DNA from 3 places in the Cytobacillus kochii genome. Region 1 is predicted to be linked to each of the others. Evidence: predicted binding sites of a transcription regulator. Region 1 holds the regulator's gene; each other region holds the start of a gene.
What was found. Region 1 encodes LexA, which represses DNA repair genes until DNA is damaged. Its sites were predicted from a motif close to CGAACATATGTTCG; they were not measured.
Positions count from the first base shown of each region.

Region 2: LG276_RS15490 (DNA polymerase thumb domain-containing protein) is a predicted target of LexA. The motif match lies at 2,154-2,167, and genes of this name have one in related genera.
Region 3: LG276_RS08060 (DNA repair exonuclease) is a predicted target of LexA. The motif match lies at 3,006-3,019, and genes of this name have one in related genera.

Region 1 covers NZ_CP085254.1:2,041,934-2,047,624, reverse strand. Annotated here, with positions in the region: gene tkt (transketolase) at 1-497, opposite strand, end outside; gene LG276_RS10725 (DUF896 domain-containing protein) at 656-886, opposite strand; gene LG276_RS10720 (recombinase family protein) at 1,335-2,000, opposite strand; gene LG276_RS10715 (LysM peptidoglycan-binding domain-containing protein) at 2,015-2,347, opposite strand; gene lexA (transcriptional repressor LexA) at 2,479-3,126, shown strand; gene LG276_RS10705 (DUF4257 domain-containing protein) at 3,322-3,606, shown strand; gene LG276_RS10700 (hypothetical protein) at 4,310-4,657, opposite strand; gene LG276_RS10695 (hypothetical protein) at 4,925-5,266, opposite strand; gene LG276_RS10690 (hypothetical protein) at 5,525-5,691, opposite strand, start outside.
Region 2 covers NZ_CP085254.1:3,021,300-3,026,990, reverse strand. Annotated here, with positions in the region: gene LG276_RS15500 (SDR family oxidoreductase) at 1-554, shown strand, start outside; gene LG276_RS15495 (NADH-dependent flavin oxidoreductase) at 640-1,755, shown strand; gene LG276_RS15490 (DNA polymerase thumb domain-containing protein) at 2,234-3,493, shown strand; gene LG276_RS15485 (YolD-like family protein) at 3,517-3,846, shown strand; gene LG276_RS15480 (LysR family transcriptional regulator) at 3,864-4,778, opposite strand; gene LG276_RS15475 (SDR family NAD(P)-dependent oxidoreductase) at 4,932-5,669, shown strand.
Region 3 covers NZ_CP085254.1:1,509,645-1,515,335, reverse strand. Annotated here, with positions in the region: gene LG276_RS08065 (AAA family ATPase) at 1-1,738, opposite strand, end outside; gene LG276_RS08060 (DNA repair exonuclease) at 1,735-2,958, opposite strand; gene LG276_RS08055 (response regulator transcription factor) at 3,260-3,871, opposite strand; gene LG276_RS08050 (sensor histidine kinase) at 3,874-4,959, opposite strand; gene LG276_RS08045 (ABC transporter permease) at 4,981-5,667, opposite strand; gene LG276_RS08040 (ABC transporter permease) at 5,668-5,691, opposite strand, start outside.

The DNA.
Region 1 (5,691 bases):
GCAGACACTCCCTCCATTAAGTCTCCATCTCCGCATATACTATATGTATAGTGGTCTACTACATTGTAGCCATCTTTATTATATTCAGCTGATAGGTGGCTTTCTGCCATTGCCATCCCTACTGCCATGGCAATTCCTTGTCCTAATGGACCTGTTGTCGCATCTACACCTGGTGTATGGCCATATTCAGGATGTCCTGGTGTTTTACTACCCCACTGACGAAATTCTTTAATATCATCTAAAGAAAGACCATATCCCGATAAATGAAGGAGACTATACAAAAGCATAGACCCATGACCTGCAGATAACACAAAGCGATCACGATTAAACCAATCAGGATTTTTGGGATTATGATTCATAAACTTTGTCCATAAGGTATACGCCATTGGCGCAGCTCCCATTGGCATTCCTGGATGACCAGAGTTTGCCTTCTCGACTGCATCGATAGACAATGTTCTTATGGCACTAATTGATAAAGCATCTGTTTTGTTGAACATGAACGACATCCTTTCAATATATATCCTACAAATTAAATATAATAGACTTTCACCTTCAGTTACAACCAGAAAGGTAAAAAATTATATAATTATCATATAAACAATAACAAAGGAAACTGTTCGTGACAGTTTCCTTTTAAAAATTTATAAACACAATCTTAGTGAAGTGGTTTATTTTGTTCACGTTTTAACTTATCTGGTGTAACATCATTACCTTCAGGGTCAATAACAGTAACACCTTTTAATGTATTTAACATAGAAGCTCTAAACTTCTCTAAATATTCTTTTCTTAATTTAGATTGTTCCTTTGCCTCTGATTCTGATAAACCTTCTGTTTTCGCTTTCTTAGCAAGCGAATTAATTCTCGCCAATTTTTCTTTTGAAATCATTGTGTTACACTCCTTCCCATCCAAAAAGTCTTCATTCCATATGGAGAAGATACTTAATAGCCATATTACTAAATATGAATGGATTTTACAAGAAAGCAGTTTTACACTCATGCTTTTCACTATCATTTCAGAGGACAATAAGTTGGTATCGTATTGCTTTATTATTAGGTATGGCAATGTAGCAGTGTTCTCAACTTAAAAATGTGAGAATTATTTAATGTAGGGTGCGTATGTAAATAAGGGGAATAAGGGAATAATACTTTCACTAACGTTAAATGAAAAAACATGGATGAATCCTCGGCAAACAAATAACCATTCACAATTCACATGTCTGAACTCATGGACGATTGAAGGATCTTTCAGTATGCTTTTATCTTGGAATCAGTACCAGAATTTCTTAGTCTTTAAGTTAAATTACAACTAATCAACTTAACTTATTAGGCCTATATCAAGATGATTCATTATCCACCTGCTCTATATCAGCTATATATTCATTATATCTACGGTTTACTGTCGCTTTAGATATTTTATAACCAAAGCCTCTTAACGTTGCAGCAATTTCTGCAAAAGTAAGGTTATTTTGTCTCAATTTTACTATTTCTTCTATTGGTACCTCTATTCGTTCTCTTCCGTTTATATTTCCTTGGTTTTTTAAATTCTTTTCAGGTCGAAAGCCTTTTTGAACAGCTTTTTGCATCCCTCTTTTTATTTTTACATTATGTATTTTTCTTTGATACTCTTCAACCATGCTAACAATTTGTAATACCATAGAATCAGAATCTGAAAGTTGCAATTCTCCATTATGGGCAATAGTATAAATTTTCCCATTTTCCTTCAGTATACAATGTAAGATGGCAATTTTAGCATTTCCTCTTCCAATCCTGGTTTCATCTTGAATAAGAACAGCCTCTGCTTGATTTTGTTTAAGTAACTCCAATAATTGCAACAAACCAATTCTTTCTAAATCATAACCACTTGCTTTCTCACGTATGACTTCAACCACATTCATATCTTTCATTCTTGCTAAATGTAAAAGTTCTTCCTCTTGTCTAGCAAGAGACGTTTCCTGGGTATCTTTCGTCGTACTCACTCTGCAATATATAATTACATTCATTCTCTTTCATTCCTTTAGTCTTCTAATATCACACTAGCTAAATTTGTTTCAGATATTATTTCACCATCTGTAATGGGAAGATACACCTTATCACCAGGATGTATTTTACCTAAATGTATATGATTAAATTCTTCTACCCAAGCAACAAAGTCTTTAGAAGACATATTATGGGCATCTTTAAATTCCTCCGCCATTTTCCATAAAGAATCTCCTTGTTTTACTTCAACTTTTACATATTCCACCTGATTTGCATTACCAGTGTTCAAAAATAATAAGAAAGCCATACCGAAACTAAAAGCGATAAGAATAATAGCATAACTATAAGAATTCCACAATTGTTTTATCATTAATTGCCACCCCTGAATAGAATATATGTTCGATTTGATAATTTTAGTATAATGCGAACGTTTGTTTCTGTCAATAAGAAAATTCGAACTTATGTTTGTATCTATTTACTACTGATGGTATAATAATCTTAATGAAATTGACGAAGGTGCGTGATAGCGTGAAATTATCTAAGAGGCAGCAAGATATATTGAATTTTATAAAAGATGAAGTAAAACAAAAAGGTTATCCACCTTCCGTTAGGGAAATAGGTGAAGCTGTTGGACTTGCTTCAAGTTCAACCGTACATGGCCATCTAGCCAGACTAGAGAGTAAAGGACTTATTCGTCGAGATCCGACAAAACCCCGTGCCATTGAAGTATTAAATTTAGAAGAAAGCAACCCAATTCCTAAAATGCAAACGGTGAACGTTCCTATTATCGGTAAGGTTACTGCTGGTCACCCCATTACTGCGATTGAGAATGTTGAGGAATATTTTCCTTTACCTGAAAGAATGGCTCCGAGTGATGAAAATATCTTCATGCTTGAAATTATGGGAGAAAGTATGATTGAAGCTGGCATATTAGATGGTGATTATGTCATAGTCAAGCAGCAACAAACAGCAAATAATGGAGAAATCGTGGTTGCTATGACAGAAGATGATGAGGCCACCGTTAAGCGATTCTTTAAAGAGAAGAACTTTATCCGCTTGCAACCAGAAAACCCTACCATGGAGCCGATTATCCTGCACAATGTATCTATTTTAGGCAAAGTAATTGGTGTTTATCGCCAAATACATTAAAAAAGAGTGTCATTATTGACACTCCTTTTTAATAGTTGCAATTATCTTTATATGTTACTCATACAATTATAAAATTTGAAAAATTCAGTAAAATAGAATCATTACATGGAGACAAAAATATATTATAATGAAATTTACACCAAGAATCAACCTAAGGTCGCAAAAAAATCTCGGCTTTAGGAGTGTGAAGGAAAAATGTTAATGAACATTCTCTTCGCTGCGTTGATTGGTGGAATTGTCGGTGTTGCAGGACATTTGCAGAGATTAGGCAAACTAGTCAAGCCACGGATGACAAAAAAATTCATTTATTTAGGGTTCTTAGAAGACATCTTACTAGGAGGACTGGCGGCCGTATTTGTCATTGTGACAACAACACCGGATTCCCCCACTGCTGTTTTCATCATCTCTCTCGTATCTGGTATGGGAGGTGAGGGTATCTTAAAATTATTAGATACCCTAAAAGTAAAAGATCAAGAATAAAATTTTATTCCGTTCTTATGAACGGTTTTTTGTTGTTTATAACAAGAACAAATTATATCTAGCCAACTTCTACTTTTTACCTTTTATTCAAGCGCTAGAAATACCCGCTTAAACAGTCTGTTTCACCTTAATGAAAGGGATATAACACATTACCGTTTCGTTTAACTTTGAGTAGCTTCTTAAATTGTCATATGTATGTCTTACACAGCACATAGAACCACTCTTCTGAAGTACGGTTCATCAATTCAATACGAAATAATGTTTTTAAACATGATGTTTTATGGGTAAATAAAAAATAAAGCATTTTTCATGAAAAACAGATGGCTAAATGGATTAAATGCTAATTATTCAATTGATTGGTAACTATAACCACTTACTTCTTAATACTTACACCTTAAATTCGGTTCATAAATGAATCATTTGCACCCTTGATTTTACATACCCCATAATCCACAAGTATAGAATCGCTTAAAATACTATTTCTTATTGATTTCGATTATCCGCATCAATACTTATAAATTTTCTTCCTAATATTAATAAATCTGTAGACAAACTCATATAAGGAGTTTGTCTACAGTCTGAAGCTGCCGCTAAAACTGCATTTGAAGATGCCTTTTAGTATCAGCAATAGTTATTTTCCCATATATTAGCTTCCATTAAAACAAAGTAAAAGCACTTTCAACTTACGGGTTTCCTAAGTTCCTTATACTTCAACTGCAACGATATCATCACAACAGATCGTAGTAATTCGTACACGAGCTTTCTTGTCACAACAACAATGATCGTGACGATCATCGTGACGATCACAGTCTGCTTTAGCTAGGAAGACTAAATTACCGCGAATATCGATAAACTCCCCGAACACATGGCCGCCACCTTTAAGAAATACTCTCACATCCTCACCACGGGAAATGTTCTTAAAGAACTCATCACAGCCACAATCCTTATTGTCATCTTTGCTGTAATTACCACAACCATGATTGTTGTTGTCATATCCATATGAGTCTGAATATCTTGGTCTTCTTCCAAAAAAACAATTATTATATCCCATATCTCTTCCTCCTTTCTATCATTATGTTAATACTATATGTCGAGGGTCTTGGAGGTGTACGGGCTATATCCCCCTGTTAAAAGACCATTTTATTTTCTCTGTGAACCTTCTTTTTGTTTGTCAAACCTAACTATAAAATAAAGAAGCAGCCGTTATGGCTGCTTTGGACTCGATTTTTGGTATCTATTAAATAGATACCAAGTTGAATGTTAATACTAAACAGTTATAGCCCTTGCATCCGCTAAGACACAATAAAGAAACTCCTAACTATCGTGTTTCAACTGCAACGATATTATCGCAACAGATCGTAGTGATTCTTACACGATTTTTCTTGTCGCAACAATCGTCGTGACGATCATCGTGACGATCACAGTTAGCTTTTGCTAAGAAAACTAAATTACCGCGAACATCAACGAATTCTCCTGTCACATGGTCGCCGCCTTTAAGAAATACTCTCACATCCTCACCACGGGAGATATTCTTAAAGAACTCATCACAGCCACAATCCTTGTTGTCGTTTTTACTGTAATTACCACAACCGTGATTGTTGTTGTCATATGAGTCTGAATATCTTGAGCCTCTTCCATAGAAATTATTATTACATCCCATTTTACTTCCTCCTTTCTATGATTATGTTAATACTATATGTGGATGGTCTTAAGGTTGTACGGGCTATATCCCCCTGTTGAAAGACCATTTTATTTTCTCTGTGGACCATCTTTTTGTTTTTCAAACCTATAAAAAAGCAGCCATTATGGCTGCTTTTAACTGAGACCCTTTTTAGTTTCTATTAATTAGTTGAATGATGATACAAAGCAGTTATAACCCTTGCATTAACTTCTTTTAGACTCATAAAAAGGACTCTTACTATCGAGTTTCAACTGCAATGATATCATCACAACAGATCGTAGTAATTCTTACACGATCTTTTTTGTCGCAACAATCTTTGTGACGATCATCATGACGATCATCGTGACGATTACAGTTAGCTTTTGCTAGGAAAACTAAATTTCCACGAACATCGATAAACTCTC
Region 2 (5,691 bases), 980 kb from region 1:
AACGGTTTAAAGTAATCGATGTCCTTGTGAATAATGCGGGATACGGCATTTTCACTTATGCTCATGATGCAGATATGAAAGAAGTAAAAAGCATGTTCGATGTGAATGTACTGGGTTTAATTGCTTGCACACAGCAAGTATTGCCAAAAATGTTAGCGACCAAAAGCGGGCATATTATCAATATCGCTTCACAAGCTGGAAAAATTGCCACGCCGAAATCAAGTACCTATTCTGCAACCAAACATGCGGTATTAGGTTATTCTAATAGCCTACGGATGGAAGTTGCTTCTCAAGGTGTGTATATTACAACGGTGAATCCAGGCCCAATTGAGACGAATTTTTTTGATATTGCTGATAAAGAAGGCACATATGTGAAAAATGTTCAGCGATATATGTTAAAGCCGGAGTATGTTGCGCGAAAAGTTGTTGATGTGATGTTGACGCCAACAAGAGAGGTCAATCTCCCAAGGTGGATGAATTTAGGGAGTAAAGTATTTGCCATTGCTCCCAGATTATTTGAATGGGCTGGACGCGGTGTGTTTAATAAAAAATAATGTTTCAAGTTGAATGGTTTGCATCGGGCTGTTTTTATCTATATGGTGAAATCGTGAAGATATTTATAGAGAAAAGGTGATAGATATGAAAGCAAAATTTGAACCGTTATTTGAATCCTATACATTTCCTAACGGTGTGACAGTTAAAAATCGACTTGCACTCGCACCGATGACACATTATTCTTCTAATGATGATGGCTCTATTTCAGAAGAAGAATTAGTCTTTATTAAGGCCCGTGCAAAAGATTTAGGTACAGTTATTACTGCTTGTGCCAATGTAACACCAAATGGTAAAGCTTTTCCTGGTCAACCAGCTATTTACGATGACCAGTTTATTCCTGGTTTAAAAAAACTAGCTGAGACGGTTCAACAAGAAGGGGCAAAAGCGGTGATACAAATTCATCACGGCGGCATTTCATGTCCTTCTGAACTTGTTCCCGATGGTGATGTTGTATCTGCGTCAAATATCGATCGTGATAACCAAAAGGCTCGTGCCCTATCGACAGGGGAAATTGAAGAAATCATCGAAGCTTTTGGAGAAGCAACGAGAAGAGCAATTGAAGCAGGTTTTGATGGAGTAGAAATTCATGGTGCAAACGGGTATTTAGTACAGCAGTTTTATTCCCCTTATACGAATAACCGTACGGATGAATGGGGTGGATCTGTAGAAAATCGGATGAAGTTTCCATTGGCTGTTGCGGAAGCTTGCCAAAGAGCGATTGATAAGCATGCAAAGAGACCATTTATTTTCGGTTATCGCTTCTCACCTGAAGAGCCGTCGACACCTGGTTTAACAATGACTGAAACCTTTCAACTAGTGGATGCTTTATCAAATCTTCCATTCGATTATTTGCACATCTCTCTTATGCATGCACTATCTACTCCTCACCGCGGGGCGGATACAGAGCGCACAAGAATTGAGCTGGTGAATGAAGTAATTAACGGACGTGTTCCGTTAATGGCCGTTGGAAAAGTGAATTCACCTGATGACGCATTAGCTGTTAGAGAACGAAATATCCCGCTTATTGCTATAGGTAGAGAATTACTCATTTCACCAAGATGGGCTGCATATATTCAAGAAGATCGTCTTGAGAAAATAGAATATGCCCTGAATTTAAAAGAAAGAGATAAATATGACATTCCGAACGGATTATGGGAAGTGATCCTAGCTGCAGAAGGTTGGGTCCCATTTACTCGCTAGAAATCTTTAGAAAACATGAACATGAACAATTTGTTCATGTTTTTTTTTGTCTTATTTTGGTTACAAAAGCGGTTTGCTCATACATCAATAGTGAAACGGTCAAAGATAGCGGAAAAACAGTGATTTTTTTGACTATCCATTAAACATTCTCGTTAAATAACAGGCATGTCAAATAAAAGAGGAAAAGCTGGGACTTTTTTGATTATAGATTTAGGTAAAATATCATAATATGTCGAATATTTATACATAGGATAATGGAAGGAGCAGCCTTCTGCTGTACAAGAGTTTGTTTTTCCCCATAGTCCATCTCATCTAATGATAGAGCTATTCTTATTTAATCCCAGGTTTTGTCTAGACAGTAGAATATAAGAAATTCGTCGTAAAATTTCCATTGAAAGAGAACGTATATTCGGTTAATATTATGGGTATAAATAAACGGAACATAAGTTCTTATTTTATAGTGGGAAGAGGCAATCTAATGGTTGATTATAGTGTAATGCCAAAACAACAAATTTTATGTATAGATATGAAGAGCTTCTATGCCAGTTGTTCAGCTGTTATACGGGGATTAGATCCAATGGAATGCTATCTTGTAGTGGCGGGAAATCATGATCGTAAAGGCAGTGTCATTCTTGCTGCTTCACCGAGAATGAAGAAAGAATTTGGCATAAAAACAGGATCGAGGCTATTTGAAGTACCCAATGATCCCCGCATTATTATTGAAGAGCCAAAGATGGCTACGTATTTACGTGTCTCTATGGAAATTACACGTGTATTTCATCGCTATGTACCAAAAGAGGCTGTGCACACTTATAGTGTCGATGAAAGTTTTATTCGTATTGACGGAACAGAACATATATGGGGTGACGCCTATACGATTGCCCAAAAGATAAAAGATGATATCGAAAGGGAATTTCAACTACCTTCATCTGTTGGGATTGGTCCTAATATGTTAATGGCAAAGCTTTGTCTTGATTTAGAAGCAAAGAAGGCTGGTATTGCTGAGTGGACTTATGAACAAATAGAAGAAAAGCTTTGGCCGATTTCTCCATTAAGTCAAATGTGGGGTATAGGCAGTAGAATGGAGAAAAACTTGAACAGTATGGGCATTTTCACGGTTGGTCAGCTTGCCCATTTTAATCTAACTACACTAGAAAAAAAGTTTGGTATTATGGGCAATCAGCTTTATTATCACGCATGGGGAATAGATTTGTCAGAAATCGGTGCTCCGATTTTACAAGGTCAAATTAGCTTTGGGAAAAGTCAAATCTTGCTTCGAGATTATACTGATAAAGAAGAAATCAAGCATGTTGTTTTAGAAATGTGTGAGGAGGTTGCAAGAAGGGCGCGCACACATCGTAAGGCTGGAAGAACCGTTCATTTTGGGCTTGGATATAGCAAGGATGAGTTTGGTGGTGGATTTTATCGTTCTCGGACAATGGAGGAGCCGACAAATGTAACAATGACCATTTATCATGTTTGTTTAGCTTTATTAGATGAACATTATAACGGCAAAACGGTTCGGAAGATTACTATTTCTCTTGGACAAATAACCGATGATCACGAGTATCAGCTTAGTTTATTTGATCAAAACGGCTTTAACAAGCGCAAGCTCGGCTATACCGTCGATCGCATTCGTGCCCGCTTCGGATCTGCTTCCTTATTGCGAGCGGTTTCTTATACCGATGCAGGTACAGCGAGACATAGAGCAACACTTGTCGGTGGTCATAAAAAATAGTAAGGAGAAAGAAGGAATAAGTGATGCTTCGTGATCGTGGGAATAAGAAATGGGTTTCAATGATGCTACCGGAACATGTCAAGCTTTTAAGAGAGTATGATGAAAGTCACCATAAACAAACTAAACCTCAGTTAGATGAACAACAATATGAACAGTTCGATGAGGTGATTAGCGAGGCCATGGCGTTTCATACTTTGTTAACATTTACCTTGTTCCGTCGAGGAGAACAAGTGACTATTTCCGGTCGCATTCATTATGTAGATACATTCAAACAATCGCTTCGAGTCGTAAAGGAGGATGACCGTATTGATATCATTTTCCTACCAGAAATCATTCATATAGAAGAAAGTTAAGTTAACTATACCCCGTATCAATCGCCAACACTCTGATCGTCAAAATAAGTAAGAGCGATGTGTTTAAAAAAACGCACCGTAAATTGATGGAGATCAGTCGCAGCCTGAGAGAAATAACGTCCTTTATGCCAGGCGAGTCCAATATTACGTCGACAACGAGGAGCAGTGATTGGGATTTGCACTGTTTTCGGTAAATTCTCTTGTAATAATGATAACTGTGGTGTAAAAGAAATCCCTAAACCGAGCTCAATCAATCGTAAAATAGCTCCTGCTTCTTCAAGTTCAATCGGAGTATGGGGAGTGAAGCCTGCTTCAGAGCAAAACTGATCCGTTAAATCTCTAAAATCATAGCCCATCGGACGATTAATAAATACCTCGTTACATACTTCATTTAAATGAACCGAAGATCGGTGGGCAAGGGGGTGATCAGGTGGGACAGATAAAAAGATTTCCTCATCAAGGAGGGTCACCCACTCAATTTCTGTCCCTTCGATAGGCCTCATAGAAATACAAAAATCAATATCTCCATCCTCTAATTGCTTTTTCATCGCTGCTGCTGTGCCAGTGTATTGTTTAATATGAACATTAGGATGCTCCTTCATGAATTCTCCAATAAAGAAGGGTAAGATATGTGGCAGGGCAATGGAAACCGAAGTGATACGATGTTGTGTCGTTACCATTTCTTCTATTTCACGCTCGCCTTCCTCCAATTCAAAAAACACACGATTGATTCTATTTAAATAAGAGCGACCAAAATCATTTAAGCGAATGGTTCGTCCTTGACGATCGAAAAGAGATGCCCCCAAATCATGTTCAAGCCTTGCAATCATTTTACTCAATGCTGGTTGAGATACATGTAATTCATTCGCTGCTTTCGTGATGCTTTCTAAATGAGCTACTTTTTGAAAATAGCGTAACTGTAAAAGCTCCAAAACTATCCACCTCTTTCATAACTTCAAAGTTATAAATTATAGATAAAGATGTATTATACGTTATTAAAAGACTATTTTACAATAGTAAACGTAGGACAAAGGAATAGGCAATCACTTATCCTAATTTAATTTACGTTCAAAGGGGAGACAGTTATGAGATTACAAAATAAAGTAGCTATTATTACAGGGGCAGCATCTGGTATGGGCAAGGCTGAAGCCCTTCGTTTTGCTAGTGAAGGGGCGAAAGTAATTGTTGCTGACTTAAATATGGAAGGTGCTGAAGCAGTAGTAGCAGAAATAAAGGAAAACAACGGGGAAGCTTTAGCGGTAAAAGTCAATGTAACAGAACAAGCTGATTTAGAAAATATGGTAAAAGCAGCTATGGATCACTATGGTCAGATTGATGTTGTCATCAATAATGCTGGAATTTTTGATAAATACACGAACAGTTTAGAAACAACAGAGCAACAATGGGATTTAATCTTTGATATTAACGTGAAAGCCATTTATAAAATTACAAACCTTGTATTACCAAATATGATCAAGCGCGGTGAAGGAACAATCGTCAATATTGCTTCCATTGCAGGTCTTGTTGCACAAATGGGTGGAGCCGCTTACACGGCATCCAAACATGCGGTAGTTGGTTATACGAAGCATATTGCTGCGGTCTATGGTTCTAAAGGTATCAAAATGAATGCGATTGCACCAGGAACAATCCGTACGCCATTAACAGCAGATATGTTAAAAACACGTCCAACCAATAAAATACCGTTAGACCGTTTTGGCAATGACTATGAAGTGGCTGATCTAGCCGTATTTTTAGCATCAGATGAATCGAAATTTATGAACGGTGCAGTCGTACCGATTGATGGCGGCTACACAATCGTATAATTACTTTTTTGAAGATAGTCAT
Region 3 (5,691 bases), 530 kb from region 1:
CATAATCTAATCGCCGAGCGTATTCGGCAACTTCGGCTTCTTGCTTGTTATCTCTTTCAATTTGCTGCTTCCATTCATCCACCTGCTCTTTAGCTGCGATGGGCTCATCTCTTTCTAATACCACTTTTTGTTGTCTTAAATAATCCAATTCATCCTTTATTCCATCAGAGTAGACTGCCTTCTGTTTAAAAAAAGAACTAATAAAGGTAAGACAGATTCCCCCAATCGCTAATGCTTGGATGAGGAATGAAGCTTCAATAAATCCCCATATGCCAATGAAAATAAATAATAATATAAGTGAACTTATCTTCATATATTCAATTTTTTGGGCTTTCTTATCCTTAGTAATTGCTTGTTTATGTTTCTCCGTGAGCAATTGTATATTGACATTGATTTCAGTTAATCTCTGATGGTGACTTTCCTGTTGCTCAAAAGTAGTGATTTGTTTAACAATGTTTGCTCTCTCTTCCCTTGATAGTAACTTCTTTCTACTTTCATTTATTTTATTTTCTAATTCATTTAATTCAGTTCTTATAGTCTCCGACTCTTCATCCAATTGCAATTTTCTATCGGTCAACCGCGACTTTTTCTTCATTACATTAGAGATGAGCTCTTTTTGAAACATACTCGTATCAAAAGATAAAATTTCTTCCTCAGATATTTGCATATGCAGCTTATCTGACATATGCTGCAATTCTTCCTCCAAAGCTTTTATTTCGAGTTGCCATTCGTTTTTCGTCTGCACTTGATTCTCTCTGACAGTATTCAGTTCGCAAACAGCTTCGATTTCTGCTCTATTTTCAAGTATTTGCTTCTGTAACCCTGCATTCATTAATTTTTCGTCAAGGTTACTTCTTTTCATGATGAGTTCATTTCTTTGGTCTTCTAATACTTCCATATTCTGTTGTATAGCATCTAATTGCTTTAACCCATCTATTGGAAAATCATCTACGTCTAATTGCTTTTCTTCATCTAGTAAACTTAAATAATGAAGATATACTTCCTCAACCGTAAACCATTTCCTTAAAGAACTTAACATCGCTTCTAACTGTTCCACTTCTTGTTCAAGTAGTTCGTTACTATGAATTAATTCTTCTTTTTTCTCCGTTCGTTCTTTATAAAGGTTATTCGTTTTTTCCGCTTTTTTTAGATTTTCATATGCTTTTTTTAGCTCTTTTAAACCGCTGTTTAAAACTGGCTTTGTTCCAGATGGCTTAAAACGCAAATCCAGTTGCTTTTGCAAATATTGTTCTGCCTTTAAAATGCCATCTGTTCCAACAACCGCGGAAGAAAATAAAAAATGCCCTAAATCTTCTTTACTAAATGATTGCACATTTTGAATATCAAACAGGTCAAAAGAAAAGATTGCTCGGTATAATGATTGGTCCATCCCTTGGATCAATTCCTCTAATAACGTAGAACCACCGCTTCTTCCAGAACTGAGCACAACGTTCACTTCATCTGGTGTTCTTTCCTTTACTCTCTCAATCATTGCTTCATGCCCATCTGGTAAAGTGACAATTAATTTTCCACCATATTGATTACTATTCTTAGGTTTATAATTTCTTTCATTTCCTTTTTTAGATGGAAAACCAAATAACATACTATGAATAAAAGACATTAGTGTTGATTTACCCGCTTCATTTTGCCCGTAAAAACAATGAAAATCGGTTAACTGTTCAATTTTGATATTTTCCCATTTTCCGTAACCATAAATCTCCATCCCTTTAAGCTTCATTCGTTCACCCCCTCCACTAATAGTTCAAGTAACAATTGTTTTGCATCTGCAACAATTTCTTTTTGATCTGTTAGTGATAATTCATCTATCCATCGACTTGCTTGTTTATGTCTATATAATGGGGATAATGCCTTCAGAACTATTTCTTCATTTGCAAGATCTAACATTTCTTTATAAAAAGGTGACTGACTTCGTAAACTTTCCTCATCCCACACTAACTGCTTTTTAACTTTTAACTCATTTACCCAAACGAAGGATTGTTGTATTCGTTCAGTTTCTTGGAGAAATTCTATTAATTCACCTGACCGAATGGCTTTTTCTTCTATTTCACTCATACTTAAGTGTTGTAATTCTAATTTAAGTATAATGGCTTTTCCTTCTCTTCTTTTTGATTCTAACAATTTGATACAATTTGATAATAAAACCTCAAAAGAATTGAATGAACTACAATCAAGGACCACTTCATCCCAAACCACATCATTTGTCTCAATAAATCGCTTCTCGCAAATATGCTCTTGTAATTCTATTAAATAACAACCCTTTATACCTGTTTCCTTTTTATGTCTTCCTTGTATATTTCCTGGATAAATAATTGGTGGTACTGTATTGATTTCAGCTCTTTTATGTATATGACCAAGGGCCCAATAATCAAACTGCTTTTCTATCAAGTCAGAAATCGTAAACGGTGCATAGTTCCCGTGTTCTGTTAATCCTTCCAAATTGCCATGTAAAATGCCGATATGATAACCAGCCGCTTCTTCTTTCTGATAAAGCTGAACCATTCTTTCATCGACATGTCGTTCTTTGTAACTAAAGCCATAAAGATGAATAATTGTATCGTTTTTTTGAAATCTAGTTACTTCTGGTATTTCACCAAAAATAAATACATTCTCTGGCATCGTTAATTTAATCCACTCTCCACCAAGATGATCATGGTTACCATGAACAATAAATGCACGAATGCTAGCCTTATGTAAACGTAACATCTGTTCTCGCAAGATGTTTTGTGCCTTTATACTCCGATCGCTTGCATCGTATAAATCTCCCGCTAAGATAACAAAATCAACTTTTTCACTTATTGCAACATCAATGAGCTTAATAAATGAACGAAATGTACTTTCCTTTAACCGCTCAAATATGAAGTCGGGTAAGTCTTTTAATCCAACCATCGGGCTGTCTAAATGTAAATCTGCAGCATGAATAAATTTGATAGGCTCCATTTTTTATCCCTCTTACATTTTTCTTTTATTTTAACGCAAACCAAAAGCGAATGCACGTTCTTACTTGATTGATCGTAGAATTGAAATTTAATGAAAGGATCAGAAGACTCAGCTCAGTCTCTTGTTCACCTTAATGTTAGTTTTGCTCTTTATATCAACTTGCTAAATACTAACCATCATGCTTATTTAAGAAATATTCGTTTCTTATCGCATAAAAAAAACCGGACTCATCTCCCGGTTTTTGTTTAGATAATAGTCAACGGCTTTTCTCTACATGCAATGTAAGATGCTAGTTGACATCCTATTTTTGCCGTTGCCAATAGTAAATGGCTAGTTGTGTACGATCGCGTAGCTCCAGTTTATCAAGAACAATAGATAGAACATTACGAACGGTCCCTTCACTTAAATAAAGCTGCTTCGATATTTCTTTATTCGATAAACCTTCCACCACAAGCTCCATCACGTCTTTCTCCCTTTCGGTTAATGACCAGAACCCATCTGACTTATTTTGTAGCACAAGTTTATCAAGTACTTCCGGAGTAAGAACCCTCGCATTTGATCCGATTGCACGGATCTGTTTGGCCATATCTTTAATCGAACTAGATTTTATGATGTAGCCCTCAGCACCTGCTTTTAAAGCAAGCCGAATATTCATTTCGTCTTGAAAGGTTGTCAACATCATTATTTTAATATGTGGCCAGTTTCTTTTTATAACCTTTGTACTTTCTATTCCATTCAACACCGGCATTTGGATATCCATTAGAATAAGGTCTAGCTGCACTTTCTCACAAAAAGAAATCGCTTCACTTCCATTTTCAACCACACCAACAATTTTTATATCTTCTTCTTTATCGAGAAGTAATTGTAAGCTCTGACAAATTAAACGATCATCATCGACAATTAATATATCCATAGCTACTTCCCCCTTCTCTGTATAGGTAAAACACATACGAGCAAGTACCCATTTTGACGATCAATTGTAAAGCTTCCTTTTAACATTCTTGCTCTTAATTGTAAACTTCTTAGTCCACTTCCGTTCACTGATTTTTGGGTAATGGTGCCGTTATCATGGATTTTCAACCTGACAAGTGTTTCAGTAATATCAAGTTCAACTTTCGTTTTCGTCGCATTACTATATTTACTTACATTTGTAATAGCTTCCTTAAGACACGCTTCCAACATCAGCCAATATTGAGAAGATACATTATCCACATTTCCATTATATTGAAATTCTATGAGTAATGGCTCTGAATCTGCTACGATTCTTTGCAACTTATCAACACCTATATAAGTAACAGGTGTGAGATTATGAACTGTATTTCTTAATCTCGTAGTACTCCTCGAAAGCCTAATTTTCACCTGTTCCAGAAGGGAGTGCGCTTGATTTTCATTTTCTACTTGTTCATATGCCTGAATAGCTAGAAGGGCACCTGTTAAATCATGCCCTATGTGGTCATGCAGTTCTCTTGAAATCCGATTTCTCTCCTTCAATTCAGCTGCCTTTTCCACCTCAAAATAAGCTTCTAAAAGCTCCATTTTGATCTGTTCAAGCTCATGCTTTTCTTTTCTTTCCTTGTCTAAAGTCTTTTCTAGTTGCTTACGTTCTTTCATTGACTGATAAGTGAAGCTTCCGACTAATACTGTGAGTAAACTATACCAAATCAAAGTGATATCAAAGGCAGGGTAAGCAATCATGAAAATCGTCATTGGGAAAATCAACCACCACTTCCCGACTATTGCTGCTTCGAAAATAGCGATGGCTAAACCATATAGGGCAAACGGAAAATATGGAATGAAAACGATACAGAGGACTATTTCAATAAGAAAACTCCATTTTGGTATTGAAAATCTTATACGTATGCTCATAACAATGAGCAAAAGCAGGATAAAAACAATCGCCTCAAAGCCAGCAGTACTTATGAGCCAAAGATGTGCTAGGATAAGTAATTGTGCTATTCGCCAAAATATCACAAATCTAAAATATCGCTCGTACACTCTCATATGCACACCTCTCCTCAGCTATCAATGCAATTTTTTCACACTTCCTGTAATTAAAAATAAAAACATATACAAAATAAGCATTCCATTCACAAGCAGAAACTCCTTCAGTTCGCCACCAAAAACAACCCAATCTATTCCCCAAGCTAGCCAAAAAGTCGGCAACATAATCGCTATTTTTTGTAAAATTTCAGGTAACAACTCAATTGGAATCAAGACGCCACCGATTAAAGCAATGACACTGATAATTGACATAAAAATTAACATGGATATTTCTTTATTACGAAAAAATGAAATCCACATTAGTGCAAAGGCAATCGATGCCATACTAAATGTAATAAATAAAATGAATAACCAAAAGGGCTGATAAAGTTCTTTCCCAACTAATACGCCTCCATAAACTAAAATCAGACATTGTAATATTAAAATGGAAAAATACGCTAGCAAATTCTGTGCTAGATAACTAAAATGACTGATGGGGGCAATTGATACCTTTTTAGCAATTCCTCTCATTCTATCTTCTAAAATCAATCCGGAGAGCTTCAAACTAATAAACAAAATAAAAATACCAAAATATTGATATCCGTATGGAAGATGTGGCCAATACTCTCCTGATGGCAGAAAGATCGCAACAACTGGGAAGAGAAATAGAATCAACAAACTTGTTTTATTCGCAATACTTCTCTTCAGAACAAAGTGGAAAACAGTCATTTAAATCTTCCTCCTACCGAGCAC